2 linked regions of the Bosea vaviloviae genome follow. The protein of the gene in region 2 interacts with the protein of the main gene of each other region in a pairwise test. Links are inferred from orthologs where the notes say so. Each region holds a gene or a part of one and is shown on either strand. Other genes may lie near its edges. The genes, in order: BHK69_RS21480 and rsfS.

The links.
Region 1: the proteins of rsfS (region 2) and BHK69_RS21480 interact in binary tests that used the Escherichia coli proteins (3 or more experiments, as listed by UniProt). The link is inferred for Bosea vaviloviae from one-to-one orthologs.

Annotation. Positions count from the first base shown.
Region 1 is NZ_CP017147.1:4,674,686-4,686,974, forward strand. What follows is about bases 4,436-7,434. They hold BHK69_RS21480 (ATP-binding protein), read right to left. Parts: upstream 6,483-7,434; coding sequence 5,388-6,482; downstream 4,436-5,387. Other genes in these bases: BHK69_RS21475 (DUF5682 family protein), read right to left, coding at 4,436-5,379; BHK69_RS21485 (DUF4132 domain-containing protein), read right to left, coding at 6,476-7,434. In the rest of the region: BHK69_RS21465 (SWIM zinc finger family protein), read right to left, coding at 1-1,877; BHK69_RS21470 (VWA domain-containing protein), read right to left, coding at 1,874-3,004; more of BHK69_RS21475, read right to left, coding at 3,001-4,435; more of BHK69_RS21485, read right to left, coding at 7,435-10,174; BHK69_RS21490 (ABC transporter substrate-binding protein), read right to left, coding at 10,969-11,814; BHK69_RS21495 (amino acid ABC transporter ATP-binding protein), read right to left, coding at 11,845-12,289.
Region 2 is NZ_CP017147.1:6,310,988-6,322,945, reverse strand. Bases 6,299-8,966 are described here. They hold rsfS (ribosome silencing factor), read right to left. Parts: upstream 7,949-8,966; coding sequence 7,649-7,948; downstream 6,299-7,648. Other genes in these bases: BHK69_RS29300 (glutamate-5-semialdehyde dehydrogenase), read right to left, coding at 8,756-8,966; BHK69_RS29305 (nicotinate-nucleotide adenylyltransferase), read right to left, coding at 8,130-8,741; rlmH (23S rRNA (pseudouridine(1915)-N(3))-methyltransferase RlmH), read right to left, coding at 7,094-7,573; BHK69_RS29320 (murein hydrolase activator EnvC family protein), read right to left, coding at 6,299-7,034. In the rest of the region: BHK69_RS29350 (GntR family transcriptional regulator), read left to right, coding at 86-865; BHK69_RS29345 (SDR family oxidoreductase), read left to right, coding at 903-1,679; hisE (phosphoribosyl-ATP diphosphatase), read right to left, coding at 1,946-2,296; BHK69_RS29335 (RNA pyrophosphohydrolase), read right to left, coding at 2,438-2,947; BHK69_RS29330 (divergent polysaccharide deacetylase family protein), read right to left, coding at 2,944-4,158; BHK69_RS29325 (S41 family peptidase), read right to left, coding at 4,330-5,673; more of BHK69_RS29320, read right to left, coding at 5,673-6,298; more of BHK69_RS29300, read right to left, coding at 8,967-9,997; proB (glutamate 5-kinase), read right to left, coding at 10,117-11,241; BHK69_RS29290 (cold-shock protein), read left to right, coding at 11,548-11,757; rpsU (30S ribosomal protein S21), read left to right, coding at 11,914-11,958. UniProt on the Escherichia coli protein: Functions as a ribosomal silencing factor. Interacts with ribosomal protein uL14 (rplN), blocking formation of intersubunit bridge B8.

The sequences.
Region 1 (12,289 bases), 1.6 Mb from region 2 along the record:
AAGGCTCCTGCGACTGTCCCCAAACCAATCCGTTCCGCCTGGGCACAGATTTCGGCAAGGCGCTGGCTGCCGGAACGACTGATAGCTCGACAGCCTGTTTCGGAGATTCCCGTTAGCTCAGTCGCTGCTTTTGCCAGAAGCGAGATGCCAGCCGGCTTGGCGTAAGGAACCGGTGCGCTGCGGGTGTGCCTCGAGTATGTTTGGAGGAAATCCGAGAAGCTGCGTTTAGGGGTTCGGGCTTCCTCGAAGTCGAGCGAGCGCACGCCATTCTCGTCGAAGAGCGCCATCGGGCGGAGTTCGAACGCGGTTCCCGTGATGGATGCTGCGACAATGACGGCACCGCTGAAGCCAGGGCGAAACGCCACAGACGCCAGGTGATCGAAGTGCGCGGGGCGATCCGGGTCGTTGCCTAGCGACACAGCAAGCCACTGCCCGCCCCGGTCCTCGAGAGGCCAGTGCAGTTGCTGGGTAAGATCGTCGAACCAGGGCCTCCCGGTTCGCCTGGGCCAAAGCACGACCGGCTCCAACGCGGCAGCGGGCGCTGCCAGGCTCCCGACAAGCCGGCTTCGCAAACGTTCGGCGAGCAAATCCCAGCGATCGAATGCGCAAGCCCAGTCGGGGGACAGCGTGCTGGCGCCGGATATGTCCGGCCGGCTCGCCGTGCTCGCCGAAAGACGGCCTGCGGGCGATCCTGCAATGCTATCGAACCGAAATTCGGCTCGCGACAGGCCGGCGAGCGTCTGCCCGCCCCAGAGAGCTTCCGAAGTAAAGGCATGTCTCGGATCGAAGAATGGGTCCTGGCCCACACCGCGCGCCAGCGATGCGGTGAACCAGCGGTCGCATGCAGGATCGTAGAAATAGGCCGTCACACCCCTCGCACCGCCTTCCGCCCGCCAGGTTTCGCCGCTAGCGCCGTAGAGGTGAAGCGGCCCAATTTCGTCATAGGCCTGACGAACCGATCCGATCAGCCCTGCACGCCGTCCGGGATCGCTGGCGACCGGCAGCGCGCGAGCGAGCGCGTCCGCGGCGGCAATGGCGCCAAGGCACGCATCGGGATCGAAGCGGAAATCTCGCGTCCGACGCTCACGCAGCATGCGCGCAATGCCGCGCAACATCGCACTCAGGCGCGGCAACGACTCAGCCCGCGAGGAGACAGAAAGGGTGAACAGCCGCTCCTCCAGCATTAGCGGCGCCAGCGCGAGGCCATTGCGGCAAGCATCTGCCAGTGCATCACGGACTTCGGTGAGGAAGGCTTCGTCCGCGCCTGCCGGTGCTTTTTCGGCTTCGGCTGAAGATTCGCTTACCATCACGCCTGCGGCCTGGCGCACCAGTATCAGCGCGGCGGCATGCAATGCCTTGCGCCGAGCAGGGGACGCTTTGGACACCATTCCCTCGATACCAAGTCCGCGAAGATACCGAACCTCGGAATCGTCCCCGCGAAGCGTGATCACCAGCGCGGTGCCCGTATCGGAGACTTCGCCGCCATGCGCTGCGATCTCCTGCGCTGCGCGCCATGCCGCGCGACCGGCGAAGCGGATCATTGCCTCTTCCGGAAGCGCTGTGATTTCGGCGATCAGGCTCGCCGCGGCATTCTCTGCCGGCGCTTCTTCTTCCTGCTGTTGGAGCAGAAGGACCGCAGCGACTCGGTGACGACAGATTCCAGGAGCCGGGCAAGTGCAACTCGCTTTGGCGGGACCGCGCGCGTCGATGCGAACCGTTTCTCCGTCCGCGGAGACGATGGCGGTCTCTCCTTCCCAGCCGCTGACCGATGCCTTTCCTTCTTCGACATCGCGCGCAGCCCGGCGAACGATACCCTTGTTAGCCAACGCGGCGAGCGCGGCTTCGTCGAACGCCATCAGGGTTGCCGCGAGGGTCATTCAATGATGCCCGCAATCCATTCGGCAAAACGGTCCGGTGTCAGCGCCGCGATCTTCATACCGGCATTGGCGAGAAGCTGAGCCGTCGCGCGATCATAATCGGGCGCGGCCTGATCATCGAGCGCGGCGAGGCCGATCAAGGTCACGCGCGCTGACGCCATCCGGCGCACTGCCGCGACCATCGGCGCAACGGGGCCTCCCTCGCAAAAATCACTCAGCAGCACGAAGATGGTCCGACTCGGCTGGGTGATCTGCTGTTCGCAATATTGGACGGCGCGGCCGATATCGGTGCCGCCGCCCAGTTGGACCGACATCAGCACTGAGACCGGATCGGCAACTTCGCTGGTCAGATCCACCACCGACGTGTCGAACACGACGAGCCGCACTTCCACCGAGGGCAGTGCGGAAAGGATCGCGGCCATCACGGCGGCATAGATCACCGATCCCAGCATCGACCCCGATTGATCGACGCACAGGATGATCCTCCAGGGAAGCTGGCGGCGCGAGCGCCCGGTGAAGCGGAGTCGATCGGCGACGATCCGTTTGCGTTCGGGATCATAGTTTTTGAGATTGTCGCGGATCGTCGCGCGCCAGTCGAAGTCCTGAAGCCGCTTGGTCCGGCTTCGGCGGAAGCGATTGCGGCGGCCGGAAAAGGCGCGGTCGATCGACGGCTTGAGCCGCCGGATCGTGTCCTCGACCACCTTGCGCGCGACTTCGCGGATCTTGTCCTGCACGGCCGGACTGGCGCGTCCCTTGAAGGCGACCAGCGCCTTCAGCAGACCGCGATTGGGCTCGAGCGAATCCAACGTCTTGGGATCGCTGAGGAGTTCGGTCAGGCCGAGCCTGTCGACTGCATGGCTCTGGAGCATTTCGAGCACCGAGTGCGGGAACAACTCTCGCACCTCGCCGATCCAGTCGAGGACGGAAAGGCGGCTGGGATCGAGGCTGCCGAACCTGGGTTTGTCCCGCCTCAAGCCGCGCTGCGCAAGTTCGCGGGCGTAGAGATAGTCGAGCGCACGGTCCATGCGCCGTTCGGCCCCATCCAGCGCCGGACCATCCAGCGCGGGATCGGCATAGCGCCCCAGCACCATCCGCCAGCGCTTGAGCTGCGGCGCATCGCCGTTCACAGCAAGCCATCCGCTTCGAGCATTTCGCGGGCTCGCGCATCGGCACGAAGATTCGATGCCACTTCGGCTTCAGGCAGATCGTGGCGGACGATCAGCGCCGCGGCGTCCCCGCCATGCCGCTCCGCAACCGAATGGGCCAACCGGTCGATCTCGCGCGGATCGAGCGCGGCAAACGCCATGCGCAGATGGGGCAACAGTTCGACAAAGCCGCCATCGTCGAGCGCCGACAGGACCTGATCCGCTGTCTCGATCAATTCGGGCACACGCCAAAGCAATTCGCGCGAGATAGCGATCACGCCGCGCAACCAGGCGATCCGGCGCGCCGTCTCGGGGTGGGCGCCACGCAACTCGCCCGAGAGTCGCGTCGCGAACTCCGCATCGTCTATCCTGCCTGCAAGCAACGCCAACGCCGCGACCGCACCCGCCAGCGCCGGATCAAGTTCGGTGTCGAGCAAGGCGGCAACCGCTTCGTCGAACAGGGCGGCGTCGAGCTCGCGAAGCGATTCATCGGCAAGTCCGGTCGCTTCGCGCAGCACCACCAATGCCTCCAGCGTCGCGGCGATACGATCCTCTCCGGCATTCGCCAGATCGGGCAGCAGGTAGAGCGCACGCCGCCATGTCGCGCCGATCAGGCGTTCAATCCTCGCGCCATTATCGAAACCCAGCGCAGTGCGGCCGTGCCACAATCCAATCAGGTCGCGCAGTGCCCCGGCAACCGAAGCCAGGTCGGCATCGCGCACGATATCGGCTTCGATCATGGGCAGCACATGCTCGGCATGAGCGGCAATGCCGGCCTGACAGGCCGCGGCAAACAGATCGATGGCGGCGCTGGCGTTGCCGCCCATTCCCTGCGCTTCGAGTGCGGCGAGGCGGCGGTTCAGCTCGGCGGCCAGCGCTTCCTCGATCGTGTCGCCGTCCGCAGCCCGCTCGATCAGCCGGGCTTCGAATAGCGGCGACCACATGACCGACCAATGTTCGATCAACCGGTCGAGATCGACGCCCGAGCGGAAATCGGGGCCGCCGGTGCGTTGCGCGAACCCCGTATCGAGGAAGACCGTGGCGTGCAGGAAGCGGCTCGCATCGCGGTGGAGCGGCTTGCGGTAGATATCGAGTTCGCGATTGCGCCGTTCGCCATCGTCGATGCGGAAACCGAGCGCGCGTGCGCGCTGCCGAACCGCTTCGACCAGCGGTGGTGAACCCGCGGAAGCCGGGACGTCGCCGATTGCGGAGCCGGTTAGGAATGCCACCAGTTCGGCCATTACCGGACTGGCATCGCCGCCTTCCTCGCCCTTCAGGAATGTCGAGCGACAGGCGTCGATCAGGTCGTCGCGCAAGGGCCCCGGTCGTCCGCGAAGCTCCGCCAGCCGATGCGCATTTTCCAGCGTCGCGACCAATATCGGCACAGCCGTCGAAACGCCGGGCAGCGCAGTGCGCAGGTGAGCAGCGAAATCTGCGATCAGGCGATGTGCGGCCTTCTCGAACGGCGCCGCTTCGCCCGCCGTCGCGGTCCGCCACAGCGCGTCGTAATAGGCCGGGAGCGGCAGACCCGCCCCGTAGCCGGTCAACGCGTTGAGCTGCCGATAGCCATAGCGGATCAGATAAGGCGGCCGCTCCGCCTTCCCGCGGAGCGGAGGCGTGATCTTCTCCAGCGCGGGCAGCGCGTCGGCCAGCGCCGGCGCGTGAAAGCCTCCGACCACGGCGAGTATCGGCCCTTTGGTCTCCCGGCGTGCCTGCGCAAGATGCTCGACCATCCGCGCCTCGCGGGCGAGCGTGCCGTCTGCCTCCATCGCCGCCGCCGCCGTGCTTTCGCGCATATGGCTGCAATAGCGCCCGACATCGCCGAAGAACCGGCGCCAGTCCGCCTCTCCGATCCTCGCCTCGAACAACTGGTCCCAGACCTCGTTGCCATCGCGGCAACCCAACCGGCAGGAGAGCGCCCGCACATAATCGCTACTGTCGAACGCCCGCTCGTCGAGCGCGAGTGGCTGCGCAGGATTGAGCGAGTCCGAATCGTCGTCACACATCGCCTTGTCGGTCGCGGGCAAATCGATGAAGCGTACCGGAACCCCGCGCGCCGCGCCTTCCTGGATCGCGACATATTCAGGGCTGTGCGCACAGAATGGGAAATAGCTCGCGCCACGAACCGACCCTTCGAGGATCGATACGATCGCGACCGGGGGCCGCGTCTCCGCGTGCGTCAGCAACGGAATCAGCGGATCATAATCGTCCGGCCCCTCGATCAGGATGGCGGCGGGGCCGATCTCGGCGATCATGGCCCGCAGATGCCAGGCACAGGACGGGCTATGGTGCCGGATCGGCGCGATATAGATGTCGCGCCCAGAATCGTGGAGCAGGATTGCCGCATGCTCGGGCATGGCGGGCCTCAGGTCAGACGCAGCGCGCGGGCCGCCTGATAGAAGTCGCGCCACGGGCCGCTCCGCGCCGAACGCTCCTTCACGACGTGATCGAGATACGCCTTGAAGCGCTTGCCGTCCTCGGGCTCGTCCTTGATGATCACGCCCTGGATCTGTCGTGCCAGATGCGCGCCGGTGAGCTTCCCATTGTCGAGGAACGCTGCCTCCAGCGCCGCGGCATGAAGCACATTCACTGCCTCCGCAGTCGACATCACCGCTTCGGGCCGAGTCAGGCTTGTGCCCTCCTTGGTGCGGCCGGTGCGCAGATCCTGGAAGGTCTGGACCAGGATGTCCGCGACATCAGCCCCCACATCGGCCTTCACCCCGGCGGGGCCGAGCCGCTCGCCTAATTGCTTGAGCACCAGTTCGAGCTCATGCGCTGGGTCGGCAATCGGATGGACCGTCTCGAAATTGAGCCGCCGTTTGAGCGCGCTCGACATCTCGTGCACGCCGCGGTCTCGCAAATTGGCGGTGCCGATGAGGTTGAATCCAGGAATAGCGCGCACGGCCTGCTCGGCGCCAAGCTCGGGAACCGCGAGCGCCTTTTCCGACAGGATCGAGATCAGCGCGTCCTGAACCTCGGGCGGGCATCGCGTAATCTCTTCGAACCTCACGATCTTGCCCATGCGCATCGCAGTCAGCACGGGCGATGGAACCAACGCCCTTTCGCTTGGTCCTTCGGCTAGCAGCAGGGCATAGTTCCAGCCGTAGCGCAGATGGTCCTCGGTGGTGCCGGCGGACCCCTGCACGACCAGCGCGGAATCATTGCTGATCGCCGCCGCCAGCAGTTCCGACAGCATCGATTTTGCCGTGCCGGGTTCCCCGACCAGCATCAGTCCCTGATTGCTCATCAGGCTGACGATCGCGCGATCGACCAGCGGATCGTCACCATAGAATTTGCGGACGATGCCCAGCTTGGTATCGCCGAGAATGAATCGCCGCACCGCTCGGGCCGACAAGGTCCAACCCCGCGGACGCAGCGAATCGTCGGCTTCCGCCAGCTTCGCTAGTTCCTCGGCGTAGCGTTCCTCCGCCGGCGTGCGCAGTGCGGTTTCGGTCACCATCCCGCCTTCTTCTCCCAAGCCGGATCAAAGCCGGTTCCGGCAGCGGCGATACGATGCAATGCTTTCCAGCTTTCGGCGAGAAGCACGGGTGGAACTTCCTTCAGTGGCACGCCATTGCCGTGCCACCCTCCGCGCCGCAGCTTCGCGAAACGCAATTGCTGGAGCGCGGCGGGAATATTCTCCTCGGGCAATGGACTGCCGGTGAACTCGATCTGCGCGACGATCTTTGCGGATTCATAGCGGCGCTCATAGGACATGAAGACTCCGCCATCCTCAGCCGCGCCGCGCACAAACCCCGCCTTGTTAGCTGTGCCGCGCAGTTTGAAGGTCTCGATCATCCAGCCCTGGCGATCGTCGATCGAGGTCTTGTCGCCGTCACCCTCGGCGAGCTTGGGCAGGTCCTCTTCGAACTGCGCGAACGGAGCGGTGACTTCATAGTCGGAGAGATGCGCCCGCCATGCCGCCGCCTCGCTCGCAGTGACCAAGCTGGAATGCGCCAGTTGTACCTGCGACATGGAGTAGATCGCGATTTCGCCGTCGTTCACGTCGCTGAGCGTGCCGTCATCGAGCGGGCGAAACAGCGAGCGCGGCGTCCCTTCGCCATCGATCGCGATCCAGACCAGCTGACGCACCAACCGCCCGACGATCGGGTGATGCAGCAAATACCGCTCCCAATCGTCGACCGACCAGCGCCGTTCAAGGCACATCGCTTCAAATAGCCGTTCCGTCTGTGCACCGACGGCCTGTTTGAGCTCCTTCCGCGCTGTGGCGACCTGCTTCTTCGCCTCGGCGATCAGCGGCTTTTCGCCTTCGTTGCGCGGGTTGGGCAGCGCCTTGGTGGGTTGCCCGGACGGGTTGAGCAACACCAGCGCATCCTGCGCGTCGAGCACCAACTGGAAGGTTCGGCCCTCGCCGCAATCCAGCTCGCATACGCCCCGCTCGTCGAGCCCGGCGGTCGGGATGGTGCGGTCGGCCAATTCCTCCGGAGTCCATCCCCGCCGTTCGGCAATGCGTTCGATCAGCGCCGCAGCATGCTCCTGCACCGTCCGGGCCTTGAAGCGGTTCGCGGTGGAAAGCACGACTTGGATCGCGGCTGGTGCCGAACTTGCGGCCAGGGCTTCGAGCAGCGCCTTGTCCTGTGAGATGCGCGCGCCATGATCCTTCAGGAAGCTCCGCACCGCCGCGGCCGCATCCGCACCCTCGGCCTGGGTGGCCAGCGCGAGCACCCCCTTGCTGTCGTTCGCGCTACCAAAATACTCGCCCATCTTGGTGCGCTTCAGCATCGCGAACAGCTTGTCGCGATCGGTCACATAATATTCCGCATATCGTGGATTTTGCCGCACTGCCTGTTGGTTCTGACTCAGCACCGACGCCACATTGGCGGCGGCATAGGCATTGCCCTCATCCTCAGTGGGTCGCCGCGTGTCATAGTCGATCCAGCTTCGCAGCACGAACAGGCTCAATCGGCGCGCGTCCCCCTTCACCAGCCGATCCATCCAGAGATCAAGCAACGCATTGCTCCCGGGCTGTTTCAGCTTGTGCGCCAGCACCACCCACCACCGCACGATCTTTGAATCGACAGCCTTTCCATCCTGCCAATGCAGGTGCGGCAACAGATCGAACGGAAACCACTCGAGGCCCTTGGTCGAAGCCTTGGCGAGCCCGGCTTCGGCATCCTTCAGCAGCCCCTTAGGATCGAAGCAGTCGGAGACGTCGTCCCCCAGCTTTTGCAGCGCGGTAATAATCGCGGCGCGCGCGATCTCGCTCTTGTCCCTTTTCAGCGCCTCGCGAAGCGCCGGGATGCCGGAAGTCGTGCGCCGCGCGGCAAGCCAATCGGCGGCGCCTGCACGAGCTTCCTGCTTGCCGTCGCCGAGCAGGTCGATGATCGCAGCATCGATGTCCGGCGCTCCACCAAGCAGGTTGCGCGCCTGCAATCGCAACGTCTTCTGCGATCCCGTGGCGATCGTCATCAGCGGGATCATGTAGCGATGCGGCACCTTGGGCAGCGTCTCGAGTAGGTCGAGCGCATTCGAGGCATGCAATCTCGGCTGATGCTTCTGGGGAGCAAGGCCAAGCGCTTCGTCGATCCCGTCAAAGGCCTCCGCAACTTGAGGCCACAACAATTCCCGGTCGACATTCGCGAGGGAGGCCTGCCACGCAACCTGCAGATACTCGATCGGAGGAAGCTTCCCACCCATCTCGACCCACAGATCGGCGGCGATCTGGAAATCCGCGCTGGTCTTGATCCGCCGTTGCAGTTCCTGCGCGCCGACATGTCCGAACCCGCCGCCGAGGATCGCCAGAAAATTCCAATGGGCATCATGGCGAGTGATCGCAATCAGGTGCCGCAGGCTGAGCTCGGGGCTCGCGTAGAACGCGGCGACACCGCTCGCATCCCATTTCACATATTGGTTCGCCCATTGGAGGGCGCGCATTCCCTGGTTCCAGTTTTGACGGCTTGTCGACTTGGCACGGCCTTCCGCAACATCGCGAAACGTCGCGAACTCCGCCTCGGAAATCAGTTGGTGCGTCCGGCTCCAATGATGCTTTTCGTTCCGGTTCGCTTCCCGCAACGCGCGCAGGTTTGCGTTATAGCTTTCGACGGAAGGGCGAAGGAGGTCATACACCGCGTTGGGCAGGCGCTTCGGTTCCGGCAGCGGTTGCCGCACTGGCAACGCGACGGTGGCCCCGTCGAGCGCGACATATCCACGCTCCCATGGCCCGGCAGCGGGCTTCGGACTTTCGCCGAGTGCCACGTTGCCCAGTGCGCGGCTGAGTGCATCCTTCGGGCGCTTCTCCGCCTCCCCTTCGTTCCAGCGTTTGAGCAGGGTGGCGGAGTCGGTGCCCAACGCACCGAGAGCCAAGGTTATGAGTTCGACCCGTATGCCAGGATTAGACTTCGAAAATTTGTCGTCGAGCGCGGCAATCAGCGCGTCGCGCGGTGCCGCCGTCAGCGCTTTCATAGCCGCCGCTCTCACCGTTTTGGCGACTGACGTTCCATATTCCACCAGAAGATCGAGATACCGTGCAGCCAGATCGAAGCGACCGATCGCATGCGCCAATTCGGCACGGCCCGGTGCATCGAGCTTCGATTGATGCTCAATTACCAGCGCGGCCTGCGAGCCAAGCCAATTGGCGACACCACCGAACATCTCGATGCTGTGCGCCGTCCCATAAGATGCGCCCGGCCCCGGGTGGAAAAGTATGTCCAACACGGCGGAGGGGTCGGCACCTCCAGCGGCCGCCAGAGAAGCAAGACGGCTCACGGAACAAAGCACCTTAGTGCGATTGTTGCTGGCGTTTCTGGATATTGAGTGGCGGAGCCAGTCAGGCGCGTTTTTCGTGCCGAACGTTCCCCAATGGCCGCGCTGCGGCAGCGGGTCGAGCGCAGCCATTGCCTGACCGAAGCGAGCCAGGACATCTAGATCCGCACCGCCGTCGGCCAGCATGTGCACTACGGGGGATGGGTCGCCGACATATCTGCCCGGCCTGCTTTTCCATGTCGAGATAGCCGCCGGAGTTCCGAGCGTGGACAGGACCGAACCACCGTCGCCAATTCCGACGAACGTCACGGTCTTGCGCATCAGCCCCGGACTTACCCGATCAAGCACCGCAAAGTGCTTCTCCAACCGCGCATCGCTGAATCCGGCCAGCGGCCCAGCGCCGAAAATCAAACTGAGCAAGCGCCGCACCAATCATCCCCCTTGATCTAGACTGTAATCGACAGCCGGAACCAAGGGCTAGCGCTATTCCGCACGGAGTGCTGTGCGCTCGCACCTGCAGTTGGCCGATCGGAGCGGAATCGACGACGAATAGTTCGCAGTTTCATTCAGCTCCGGGAGCCAGTCATTTCCACGCCTTGGTGCGATGCTGTGCCCGCGTGCGATTTTCCCCTAGGCTTACGAGCCTGTTTGATCCGGTCGGCTTGGCCCGCATTGGATCGCGAGGCTGATCGAAGGCAGGTGTAGAACAGCGACTCGTACCACGGTCACCCACCTCTTCTGAGCACTCATCGCAGAATCAGCGCCACGGCGTGAAAGACAGGCGATCTGCGGTGTATGGCAACTCTGCGCCAACTGCGACGTTGGCAGGGTGCCGAGAAGCGGACATTCGGCGACAGCATCAACCTGCGGCCGGTCGCTTAGGTCCGGCTAGACCGTGATACCGATTCCCTTCACCCGCCGATGCCCCACACAGGCATACATACGAAATGGCACCGGACTTTTGGCTGGCACTGGGGAAGCGCGTCTCAGCGACCGAACGCCTCCAAGCTACGATCTCAATTTTCAGCGGTGCGTAGCGACCTGCTGCTGTTTCGTGGACACCGAAACCGGATTTTTCATCATTCTGTGAACCCAGGTAAAGCACCTTCGACAGGCCGTGAGGCCCTAACCGTCGAAGGTAGCCTCGTGCGCTCGCTGGCGCTCAGCGAGCGGGATGAATCCAAGGGCGATCCCCCACAGTGACAGCACCGGTGCTTTAAGCCTCAAGGCATCGCCTCGAACTTCAGCTCGCTCAGCGGCACGACCTTGTCCGTGCGCGTCATCTTGAATTCGGTATCCGGGCCGAGCCATCTGTTCCAGGCCTGATTGATCTCGCCGGCTTGATCCATGGCCCGCAGCGTCTCGTTGACCTTGGCGAGCAGGGCTGGCTCGTCCTTCTTCATGCCGATTCCGATGGGCTGGAAGACCATCGGCTCCTGGATCATCTTGAGCGGAACACCCTTGGTCTGCGAGTCGTTGACGAGCTTGGTGATCGTCATGGTGTTGGCCACCATGCCGAGCGCCTTGTTCTGCTGCACGGCCATGAAAGCCGATCCGGTATCCTGGAAGGTCAGCGGATCGGAGCCGTTCATCTTGATCGAAAGCTCCGAGGTAGAACCCTTGGTCGAGGCGAGGCGCTTGCCCTTGTAGTCGGCCTTGGAGGTCGACGGATCGCTCGCCTTTACAGCCAGCATCTCCTTGGCGAGGTAGTAAGGGTCACTGAACTGGATCTGCTCCGCCCGGCCAAGCGTGTAGGCGAGGTTGGCGATCGTCAGGTCAACCCGGCCGAGTTTGACCTCCGGCACCCGCGCCTCGACGGAGAGCGGCGTGACCTTGGCGGCAACGCCCCAGCGCTTGGCAAGCGCAATGCACAGATCGACGTCGAACCCGACCATTTCACGGGTCTTCTGATCCGGCGCAGCGAAAGGTGGCACGTCCGCGAAGGTGCCGCAACGCAGCTCCTTTCGGGCCATGACGTCTGCGAGCTGATCGGCGCTGGCCGAGCTCGTTGCGATGCCAAGAGCAGCTGCGGTCAACAGGAGGCTGAGGCTCAGGATCTTCAACGTCATGTCAGATCTCCATGTGTCAGAGGCTTCGGGTCAGTGCCGCAGGTCCGAGAGGAAGCGCTGCGCGCGAGGATGCTGAGGGGCGCCAAAGAAGGCGCCGGGTTGCGCCCGCTCCAGAATGCTGCCGCCATCCATGAACCAGACGTGGTCCGCGACTTCGCGGGCAAAGCCCATCTCATGGGTCACGCACATCATGGTCATGCCGTCCGCGGCCAGGCTGCGCATCACAGCCAGAACCTCGCCGACCATCTCCGGATCGAGCGCGCTCGTCGGCTCATCGAACAGCATGGCGGGTGGCTCCATGGCCAGCGCGCGCGCGATCGCGACGCGCTGCTGCTGGCCACCCGACAATTGAGCCGGATAGGAGCCGGCCTTGGCCGCCAGGCCGACCCGATCGAGAAGCTGCATAGCCCTCTCGTGCGCGACCTCCCGCTTCGTCCCGCTGACTTTGACCGGCGACAAGGTGACATTCTCGAGC
Region 2 (11,958 bases):
GCTGGATTGTCGAGCGGTGGTCTTTTTGAAGTTGCGGTCTTGGAGCCGCTTGTCGTGATCTGTGATCACAGTTAGGTTGGCAGACATGATTGGCCATGTCCAGCCCTCACCCGTTCCTGCCGCCGCCATGGCCGATGATGCGCCCGGCGCGGCGGAGACGCCGCGCGATCCGTGGGCGCTGGAGGAGGTCGGCGCGCTGGCGCGCGAGACCCTGGGCGAGCGGGTCACCACCGAATTGCGCGCGCTCCTAGTCGCAGGCCGTCTCGCACCGGGTGAGAAATTGTCGCTGCGCCGCGTCGCCGAGGCGCTTGGCGTCTCGATGATGCCGGTGCGCGAGGCGGTGAGCCGGCTCGCTGCCGATGGGGCGCTCGAGGTTCTGCCGGGGCGGGCGGTGCGCGTGCCGGTGCTGACGCTGGCGCAGTTCCGGGAGCTGACGCGATTGCGGCTGGTCGTCGAGGGCTTCGCCGCCGAGGAGGCGGCGCGCAAGGTGACGCCGGATCAGCTCGCCCGGATCGCCGCGCATGAGGCCGCTTTCCGGCAGGCTGCGAGCGCCGAGGCGCCGGACCCGGCCGGCGCGGTCGCCGCCAATCGCGACCTGCATTTCGCCCTCTACGAGGCGGCCGGCATGCCGAGCCTGGTCGAGATGATCGAGCGCCTCTGGCTCAAGGCCGGACCGATCCTCAATCTCGACATGCGCCATGAGCCGCGCCGGCTCAAGGGTGGCCGCGCCATGCAGGAGCATGAGAAGCTGCTCGCGGCCTTGCGGCGCGGCGACGCCGTGGCGGCACGGGCGGCGCTGGAAGCCGACATCGGTGCGGCAGCGGCACATATCGAACAGACAGGGCAGCTCGGGGAATCGGATTGATTCCGCCAGCGGGCCCGCAGCACAGGGAGACAGCGTCATGGATTTGCAGATCGAGGGCTTGCGCGTGCTCGTCACCGCCGGCGCAGGCGGCATCGGGCGCGCGACGGCGCGCGCCTTCGCAGCCGAGGGAGCGAAGGTGCATATCTGCGACGTCGATCGCGAGGCGCTGGCCGCGATGGCACAGAGCGACCCGGCGATCACGCAATCGGTCTGCGACGTCTCCGACCGCAAGGCCGTGGGCGGGCTGTTCGGGGAGGCGCTGGCGGCGTTGGGCGGGCTCGACTGCCTGGTCAACAATGCCGGCATCGCCGGCCCGACGGGCCGCGTCGACGAGATCGATCCGGCGGATTGGGACGCTTGCGTCGCCATCGACCTGACCGGCCAGTTCAACTGCACGCGGCTTGCCGTGGAGCATCTCAAGCAGTCCGCCAACGCCAGCATCGTCAACCTGTCGAGCCAGGCGGGGAAGCATGGCTTTCCCCTGCGCTCGCCCTATGCGGCGGCGAAATGGGGCGTAATCGGCTTCACCAAGGCGCTGGCCGCCGAACTCGGCGAGTTCGGCATCAGGGCGAATGCGATCTGCCCAGGGCTGGTCGACGGCGCGCGCATCCAGAGCGTCATCGCCAACAAGGCGCGCAGCATGAACATCTCGCATGACGAGATGGCGGCGCGGCTCTTTGCCGGGGTCTCGATCAAGCGTTTCGTCGATCCAAACGACATCGCCAAGCAGATCGTCTTCCTGGCCTCGCCCTTCGGCAAGACGATCTCGGGCCAGGAGGTCTCCGTCTGCGGCGATACGCGGATGCTGAGCTGAGGGAAGCGGTTCTGACGCAACGGTCTCGCGTCATTCCGGACAAGCCGCGTCAGCGGCGCCGGTCCGGAATCCATCGGAGGACGTCATTCTCGGGCTTGCGCCCCGAGAATCTCGTGACCAGAGCGCTCTGGTTTACGAGATGGTCGGGTCAAGCCCGACCATGACGCGCTTGGAATCCCGGGACTTTGCGGAGTTTATCCTCGGGCCGATCGAAGATCGGACTCGAGGGCGAAGCCCAGGAAGACGGCGAGAGATGGGACCGGCCGTCAGCCCACGTTGATCGGCTGGGCGAGCTTGATCGGCCGTCCCTTGGGGAGCTTCTCGGCGATGCCGTAGAGCTGCTCGCGGCGGTCGATCTCGTGCCAGACATCGTCGGGCGCGATGCCGATCTCGCTCCAGAGAACCACCAGATTATAGATCAGGTCGGCGCTTTCGAGGATGGTGCGGTGGCGATCGCCCTGCACGGCTTCGAGCCCGACCTCGACGGCCTCCTCGGCGACCTTCTTGGCCATTTTCGGCATGCCTTCGCCGAGCAGCTTGGCGGTGCGCGAAAAGGCGGGATCGCGCGAACGTGCTGCGAGGACGGCGGCGTGCAATCTGCTGACCGAATCAACCATTCCTAGAGCGTCGTCCCGCCGCATGTGGGTTTCATGACAACCGTGTCGGGACAGGTCCGACGGGCGAATCATTTGTCGGCTCAATTTAACGCGGATATGACCAGGGGGAAGGAGAATTGGGGGGCGCCGGAGGCGCAGCCCTTAAGGTCTGGCGAAAGGCGCAAACAATGTCGCGACCTGGAGATAGACCTCGCGCTTGAAGGGGATGATCAAGGCAGGCGTCCGCTCCAGCTTCTCCCAGCGCCAGGCATCGAACTCGGCCTTGTGGCCGCCGGCGGGGGTGAGCGTGTTGATCTCGTCATCAGAGCCGTCGAGGCGGAAGGCGAACCATTTCTGTGCCTGGCCGCGCCAGCGCCCCCGCCATGCCTCCTTGCCGATATCGACAGGCAGGTCGTAGCTGAGCCAGCCGGGCGCCTCAGAGAGCAGGGTCGCGGAGGTGACGTTGGTCTCCTCCTGCAACTCGCGCCTCGCCGCCTGGAGCGGCGTCTCGCCCGCATCGATGCCGCCTTGTGGCATCTGCCATTCATGGCCGTCCGCAACATGCTCGCGCAGGCTGCGATTGGCGCGTCGGCCGATGAAGACGAGGCCCTGCGCATTGAACAGCGCGAGGCCGACGCAGGGACGATAGCCCTTGGGCGGGGAAGCGATCATCGCAGGGAGCCTGTCGAGGACGGGTTTCGGAAGCCGCGCGCCGCGCTGACCGGCACGACGAGGATGCCCTTGGCCTCGAGCGATTGGGCCCAGCGCGCGATCCGCTCGATCGAGACGGGCAGGGCGCTCGCCGAAGCGATGACGATGCCCTGCTCGCGCGCCAGCGCTTCCAGCATGGCGAGTTCCTTGTCGATCGCGTCGGCCCGGGCGACCGTGTCGATGACGCGATCGACCTTCATCGCCGGGATCTGGGCGCGCGTGGCCGAGGTCGCAAGCAGGCTGCGCGAGGAGGAGCCGTCATCGACGACGATGAGCCCGCGCCCGGAGATCTCGCGCAGGATCGGCGAGAGCGCGGCATCGTCCGCCGTCAGGCGCCCACCGAGGAAATTGACGATGCCGACATAGCCGGTGAAGCGCCCGAGCACCCATTGCAGCCGGTCGATATTCTCAGCCGCCTTCGGGCCGGTCAGCAGGGTTTGCGGGCCAGGGTCGTTGTCGGGATAGTCGAACGGCTCCATCGGCACCTGGAGAAAAATCTCGTGGCCTTCGCCGCGCGCGCGCTGGACCGTGCGCTCCAGCTCCGGACCATAGGGCGCGAAGGCCAGCGACACCGCCCCCGGCAGCTTTGCGATGGCGTCGGCGGTGCCGCTCTGGCTGATGCCGAGGCCGCCGACGAGCAGGGCGATCCGCCCTGCCGGCTTGGTCGCGGGCTGCGGTCCGAGCGGGCGGGCATAGATCTGGGCGGGCGTCGCCCCGTCGGGGCCGATCTTCGGCAGCAGGCCGTGGCGCGTGCGCTCGACCAGCCGGCTGTCGGGGGAGGAGGCGAGCTTTATCGTCGCGGCGCTGTCGGGAATGGTGATGACGATCGAGCCAGGCGCTTCCGCGCCCGCACCCGGGCGCACCACGGTCACGCCGGCTTCGCTTTCGAGCTGGCTGGCGCTGGTCTGGGTTCGCAGTTCCGGAGTGGAGGCCGCCGGCGTCGGCGATGTCGCTTGCGATTGGGGGCTACGCTTTTCGATCAGCGCCGTCGCCATCGGTTGGCCGCCATCGGGATCGCGGCGCGTCGCGACGAGGAAGAGCAGGGCGGCGACCGCAAGTCCGACAGCGCCGCTCGCGCCCAGGGCAAGCCAAAGGCCCCATGGTTTGCCATGAGGCGCGGGGCGATTCTGGCCGAGCGGCCGATTGAGCTCGGTGAGCGGCGTTCCGGCCAAGGGCAGCCGTCCTCAGCTAAGAGAGCAAAGACCTGAAGCAAGCATGCTGGTCCCCGAGAGCGGGTCCGGTTCCCGGCAGCACGATCGCGCGGCCCGAATCAACGGCCCGCGCGTCTAGTCTTGTCGTGTGGCGAGCCGCCCGTCGAGTGCCGGGCGGCGCGTCTCCCGTGCTCAGTTCGGCTTCGGCGCCTCGGGGGTGGGCGTCGGGGCAGGCGCGGCGGCGTCCTTCTTGACGCCGCGCAGCAGGTCGAGCGCCGCGATCAGCTGCGTGTCCTTCAACGGATCGTTGGGCACGTAGGAGGCCGAGCCGGACTGCTCTTCCTTGCCGTCGACCGTCTTGAGATGGCCCTTGAGCGAAGCCTCGCCCTTGTTCTCGCCGAGCTTGTCCTTGAGCTCGGCCGGGATCTCCTGCGCGACCTCGACATCGGGCGTGATGCCCTTGGCCTGGATCGAGTTGCCGGATGGGGTGTAGTAGCGCGCCGTGGTCAGGCGCAGGCCGCCATTGGCGCCGAGCGGGATCACGGTCTGGACCGAGCCCTTGCCGAAGGAGCGCGTGCCCATGATGGTCGCGCGCTTGTGGTCCTGCAGCGCGCCGGCGACGATCTCGGCGGCCGAGGCGGAGGAGCCGTTGATCAGCACCACGACGGGCTTGCCCTTGGTCAGGTCGCCGCCGGGCTTGGCGTTAAAGACCTGCGTCTCCTCGGCGTTGCGGCCGCGCGTCGAGACGATCTTGCCGCGCTCGAGGAAGGCGTTGGAGACCAGCACGGACTGGTCGAGACGGCCGCCGCGATTGTTGCGGAGGTCGATGACGTAGCCCTTGATCTTGTCCTTGCCGATCTCGGTGTTGACCTTCTCGATGCCCTTGCGCAGGCCCTCATAGGTCTGTTCGCTGAAGGTGCCGATGCGGATATAGCCGACGTCGTTCTCGACGCGTTCCTCGACCGCCGGCACCACGATGGTCGTGCGGGTCAGGGTGAATTCGAGCGGGTCGGTCTTGCCCGGGCGCTCGATCTTGAGCTTGACCTGGGTGTTGATGATGCCGCGCATCTTCTCCACGGCCTGGGTCAGGCTCAGGCCCTTGACCTCGTCGCCGTCGATCTGGCGGATGATGTCGTTGGAGAGGATGCCGGCCTTGGAGGCGGGCGTGTCGCGGATCGGCTTGGCGACCTTGAGGACGCCGTCCTCCATCGTGACCTCGATGCCGAGCCCGCCGAACTGGCCGCGCATGTCGGTGTCCATGTCGCGGAAGCTCTTGGCGTCGAGATAGCCCGAATGCGGATCGAGCGAGGAGACCATGCCGTTGATCGCGGCCTCGATCAGCTTCTGTTCATCCGGCTTCTCGACATAATCGGTGCGGATCTTCTCGAAGATGTCACCGAACAGGTTGAGACTGCGATAGACCTCGGCGGAGGCCGCGACCGCGCTGGTCGAGGTGAACAGCTTTGTCTGGGTGACCAGACCGGTCAGGCCGGCGCCCATGACCGCACCGGCGAAAACGAGGGAAACCTTGCGCATCATCCGCGAACCTTTTCGCCTTGCGATTTCGTCCACCACGGCGCCGGATCGACCGAAACGCCGTCTTTTCTGAACTCTATATAAAGAACCGGTTGTCCGGTCCCAGAACCTACGATCGTCGCGGCAGCTTCCGACGTTTCGCCCATCACCGCAACCGGTTCCCCCGCGAGGACGAACTGATTCAGCGATACATCGATGCGCTGCATTCCGGCCAGCAGCAAATAGTACCCCCCGCCGGCATTCAGGATCAAGAGTTGCCCGAAGGAGCGGAAGGGACCCGCATAAACCACCCAAGCGTCCGAAGGTGCCGAAACTAGGGCATTGGGCCGCGTACTCACAGATATTCCACGCGTCGTGCCGCCTGCGCCGTCACTTTCGCCGAAACCACGCAATTGTGATCCCGCCGCCGGCAGGGGAAGCAAGCCCCGTGCCTCGGCGAAGGCGATCTTGGGCGCGAGCCGTGCGGGGTCCTTGAAGGCGAGCGCGGCCATGCGCTGGCGCTGCTCGCGGGTTTCCGATTCGAGGGCCTGGCGCGCGGTCTCGGCGGCGCGATTGGCCGTCGAGATCTCTTTTTCCATGCGCTCGACAAAATCGCGCAGGGAGCGCGCTTGCGCCGCGAGCTCGCCACCGACGCTGCGCTGCTCCTCGACGTCGCGCGCGGCGCCCGTTTCACGCTCGCGCCTGGCCTCGATCAGCGAGGCCAGGCGCTGACGTTCCGTCGCCAGGCCCTCCAGCTCGGTGGTGATGGCCTTACGGTCCCCGGTGATGTTCTCGCGCAAGCGCACCAGTTCGCCGAGATCGGAACCCAGGATCTCGATTTCCTGGCGCAGATCGGGCACGACCGCGCCCAGCAGCATCGAGGCCCGCACCGCTTCCAGAATATCCTCGGGGCGCACCAGCACCGCCGGCGGCGGACGCCGGCCGATGCGCTGCAGCGCCGCCAGCACTTCGGAGATCAAGCCGCGCCGGCCTTCGAGCGAGCGCCGGATCGCCGCTTCGCTGGATTGCAGCAGGCCGAGCCTGTCCTCGATCGCGCCGATGCGCCGCTCGACGGCCTGGGTGCGCTGGGTCGCCTCGAGCAGGGCCTTGTTGAGGGCGGCGCGGTCGGCGCGGATGCCGGCGATCTCCGCCTCCAGCTTGCCGCGCGCCTCGGCATTGCCGGCCAGGCGCTGCTCGATCGCCTTGAGTTCGGCCTCGCGGGCCTGTTTCTCGACCTGCTTGGCCTGTGCCTCGCGGGTCAATTGCTCGGGATCGGGGGATTGAGCGGCGGCAGGAAGAGAGGCGATGAACAGGGCCAGCGACAGGGCAGTAAGGGCTTTGCGGGCCTGCCTATAGGATGTGCGGAAGCCTTTATCCGGCATGCCGCGATGCCGTGGGCGGGCCGGGCTGCGCCATCCGCGAATCAGGGGCCGGAATAGTTTCATGCGCGATGATAAGGGTGTCCGGCGATGATCGTCATGGCTCTGTAGAGCTGTTCGAGCGCCAGCGCGCGCACGATCTGGTGCGGGATGGTCAAGGCCCCGAACGCGATCGTCAGATCGGCCCGGTCGCGGATCTCATCGCTGAGCCCGTCGGCGCCGCCGATGACGAGGCTGGCGGCTGCCGTGCCGGCATCGCGTGCAGTGGCTATCCTGGCCGCAAAGGCGTCGCTGGTCAGGCTGCGGCCGCGCTCGTCGAGCGCGATCAGAAGTCCGGGCGTGAGCTTGGCGGTGATGGCCTGGGCCTCGTCGCGCTTGCGCTCGTCGGGCCGGCGGCCGCGGCTCTCGGCGAGCTCGACGATTTCCGGGCCGGACAGGCCCAATCCGCGGCCGAGCGCCAGCGCGCGCTCGCGATAGCGCTCGCACAACTCACGTTCCGGCCCGTCCTTGAGCCGGCCTATGGCGATGATGGCGAGGCGCAACGGCGCGCGTCTCTCGTTCTGGAACGTTGGAGCAGAATGCGAAAACCGGTTCCCGCTTTTCGCATTCTGCGTTGGTCAGCTGACGAGGCGCTCGTTGGGCCTGTCGGCGCCCCACATCTTCTCGAGATTGTAGAACTGGCGCACTTCCGGGCGGAAGACGTGGACGATGATGTCGCCGGTGTCGATCAGCACCCAGTCGCAGGCCGGCATGCCCTCGACCTTGGGCGTGGGCAGGCCCGACGCCTTGAGGGCTTCGACCAGGCTGTCGGCGATGGAGGCGACATGACGGTTCACCCGGCCCGACGCGATGATCATCGCATCAGCCAGTGAGGTCTTGCCGACAAGGTCGATGACCGTGACGTCTTCGGCCTTCATCTCTTCGAGAACATGCAATGCGAGGGCTACGCTGTCGGCGGATGGGTTTTCCGACACAGCGGCCTGGGGAAGCGGCTTGGGCTCGGCTTCACCAAGGGTTGAACGGTTCAGTTCCGTATCCTCTCGATCACGACGCGCTCACAGCGCGACCTGATCAAATTACGCTCAGCGGGGCTAAAATTCAATCGGATTCGGCCTGTTCGCGTAATTGCGTGGAGGAGAGGCCGGAGCGGCGGCCGTGCAGGAAGATCCAGGCCGGCGGCTTCGCATCGGCGAGCGCGGCGCCCTGGCTTTCCGAAATCCGCCAGCGCGAGAGCCAGTTGGCGGCGGGCGAGGCGACCGAGCTATGGGTCGAACCCGGCCGGTCGATGATCGCGATCGGCATCATCCGGGCGATCGCGCGCCACTCGTTCCAGCGATGGAAGCTGGCGAGATTGTCCGAGCCCATCAGCCAGACGAAGTGGACGCCGGGGCAGCGCAGCTTCAGCGCGCGCAGCGTGTCGGCGGTGTAGCGGGTGCGCAGCCGCGCCTCGATCCCGGTGACATGGATGCGGGCATGGTCGGCGATCTCGCGCCCGAAGGCGACGCGCTCAGCCAAAGGCGGCAGGGCGGCGTTGTCCTTGAGCGGGTTGCCGGGCGTCACCAGCCACCAGACGCGGTCGAGCTGGAGCCGGCGCAGCGCGGTCAGGCTCGCCATGCGGTGGCCGTCATGGGCCGGGTTGAAGCTCCCGCCGAACAGGCCGATGCGCAGGCCCGGCGCATGGGGCGGCAGCCGCAGGTGATCGCTGCTCAAGGCAAGATTCTGCGTCACGAACGAATCTGGCCGTCGCCATGGACACGATATTTGAACGAGCAGAGCTGCTCGACGCCGACAGGCCCGCGCGCATGCATGCGCCCCGTCGCGATGCCGATCTCGGCGCCGAAGCCGAATTCGCCGCCATCGGCGAACTGGGTCGAGGCATTGTGCAGCACGATCGCCGAATCGACCTCGGCGAGGAAGCGCCGGGCGGCAGCCGCGTCGTCGGCGACGATCGCCTCGGTATGGTGCGAACCATAGCGCTCGATATGGTCGATCGCGGCGTCGAGCCCTGCGACGAGCTTCACCGCGATGATGCGGTCGAGGAATTCCGTCGCCCAATCCTGCTCGGTCGCGGGGGTGACGCGGGCGTCGAGTTCTTGCGTCGCGGCGTCGCCGCGCACGGCGCAGCCGGCGTCGAGCAGGGCGGTGACCAGCGGGGCGAGATGCGTCGCCGCGCAGGCCTCGTCGACCAGCAGGGTCTCGGCCGCGCCGCAGACGCCGGTGCGGCGCAGCTTGGCGTTGAGGGTGATCTCGCGGGCCATGGCGAGATCGGCGCTGGCATGGACATAGACATGGCAGTTGCCGTCGAGATGGGCGAAGACCGGCACGCGGGCATCGCTCTGGACGCGGGCGACGAGGCTTTTCCCCCCGCGCGGCACGACGACGTCGACATGGCCGTCGAGGCCCTTGAGGATTTCGCCGACTGCCGCGCGGTCACGGGTCGGCACGAGCTGGATCGCGTCGGCCGGCAAACCCGCCGCCTCCAGCCCCTGGCGCAGAGCGGCGGCGATCGCCGAGGAGGTGCGGAAACTGTCGGAGCCGGCGCGCAGAATCGCGGCGTTGCCGCTCTTCAGGCAGAGCGCGCCGGCATCGGCCGTGACATTGGGGCGGCTCTCGAAGATCACCGCGATGACGCCGAGCGGTGTCGCGACACGCTCGAAGCGCAAGCCATTGGGCTGCGTCCAGCTCGCCAGCACGCGGCCGACCGGGTCAGGCAGGGCAGCCACGGACGCGACGGCCTCGGCCACGCCGTCGAGGCGGGCCTGGTCGAGCAGCAGCCGGTCGATGAAGGCGGCGTTCTGGCCATTGGCCTTGGCGTCGGCGATGTCGAGCGCGTTGGCTGCGAGGATCTCTGCCGCATTGGCGCACAGGGCCGCGGCCATCGCGACGAGCGCGGCGTCGCGCTTCGTCGCCGGGGCGAGCGCGATCAGGCGCGCGGCGGCGCGCGCGCGCCGGCCGAGATCGCCCATCAGCGCCGCGACATCGCCGCGCTCCTTGTCGGAAGAGACCACGCGCAGGGCGCTCTCGCTCGTCATGACCGGCCTATCCAAACCCTTTATGCCTTCAGACCTTAACCGACGCCCAGACCTTAGCTGACGCCAAGGGCCATGTCGTCCCGGTGGATCATCTCGGCGCGGCCGGGGTAACCCAGGACGGCCTCGATGTCGCGCGAGGCCTTGCCGAGCACCAGCGCGGCCTCGTTTGCATCATAAGCGACGAGTCCGCGTCCCAGCACCGCGCCTTGCGGATCGCGGATCAGCACGGCGTCGCCGCGCGCGAAATCGCCCTCGATCCGGCTGACGCCGACCGGCAGCAGGCTCGCCCCGCCACGCAGGGCTCGTGCCGCGCCCTCGTCGACATGGAGCGCGCCGCGTGGCTCGAGCGAGCCGGCGATCCAGGTTTTCCGCGCGGTCGCGGGCGTGGAGGCGGTCAGGAACCAGGTGCAGCGCGCGCCATCGGCGATGGCACTGAGCGGGTTCTTCCCCCGCCCGTCGGCAATCAGCATATGCGTGCCGCCGGCGGCCGCGATCTTGCCGGCCTCGATCTTGGTGCGCATGCCGCCGCGCGAGAGTTCGGAAGCAGCGCCACCCGCCATGGCGTCGATCTGCGGCGTGATGCGCTCGACCAGCGGGATATGGCGCGCGCCGGGATCGCTGAGGGGCGGGGCGGTATAGAGACCGTCGATATCGGAGAACAGCACCAGCAGGTCGGCGCCGGCCATGGTCGCGACGCGGGCGGCGAGCCGGTCATTGTCGCCATAGCGGATCTCGGCGGTGGCGACGGTGTCGTTCTCGTTGATCACGGGGATCGCGCGCAGATCGAGCAGGCGACCCAGCGTTGCGCGTGCGTTGAGATAGCGCCGGCGCTCCTCGGTGTCGGCGAGCGTCAGCAGGATCTGGCCGGCAGTGAGGCCGTGATGGCCGAGCGCCTCGGCCCAGGTCCGGGCGAGGGCGATCTGGCCGACGGCCGCCGCCGCCTGGCTTTCCTCCAGCCGCAATGGCCCCGAGGGCAGGCCGAGCACGGTCCGCCCGAGCGCGATCGCGCCCGATGAGACGACGAGCACATCGGCGCCGCGCTGGTGCAGATCGGCGAGGTCCTCAGCGAGCGCGGCGAGCCAGGCCTGGCGCAAACGGCCGCGCGCCCGGTCGACGAGCAGGCTGGAGCCGACCTTGACGACGATGCGGCGGAACTGGTTCAGTGACGGCGTCTTCACGGCTGTGACCGGTTTGAACTTTCAGGACTTGTTGAACTTTCAAGACTTGCGGCTCTGGCTGTTGGCGAAAACGGCGCGCTTGTAAAGCGCCGCCGATGGCTGCGCGGCCATGCCTATAGCGGTTTCATCCGCTGTTGCATTGACAATGGCGATTCAAGCGCCCATATGAGGCCTGTCGATATTTAGGCCGAACGACGTGGCCCCGCGCATGAGAGTGCGCCTGCTGACGACCTTCACCGCTCAAAAAATCGAAAATTTGCGCGTGAGCGATCACGCGCTCCCACATACTTAGCGAAAGGTTTCGTTATGGCCGCTGGCACAGTTAAATGGTTCAATTCCACCAAGGGTTTCGGCTTCATTCAGCCGGATGATGGCGGGCAGGACGTGTTCGTCCACATCAGCGCCGTCGAGCGCGCTGGCATGCGCGATCTCCGGGAAGGTCAGAAGATCTCCTACGAGATGGTGCAGGACAAGCGCTCGGGCAAGATGTCTGCCGACCAGCTCCGCGCTGAGTGAGCCGCTAAGCCGCATCTGTCGGCATCGGAATTTGGGTTCGGCGACCACGGATGTACTGGCGCCTGAACCTTCCGGTCCAACGACGATGCGGTTCGATGAGGGGTCGGGGTTCATAGCCCGGCCCTTTTTCCGTCACTATAAACGCAGGAGACAGGCATGCAGGTTCTCGTCCGCGACAATAATGTCGACCAGGCCCTCCGG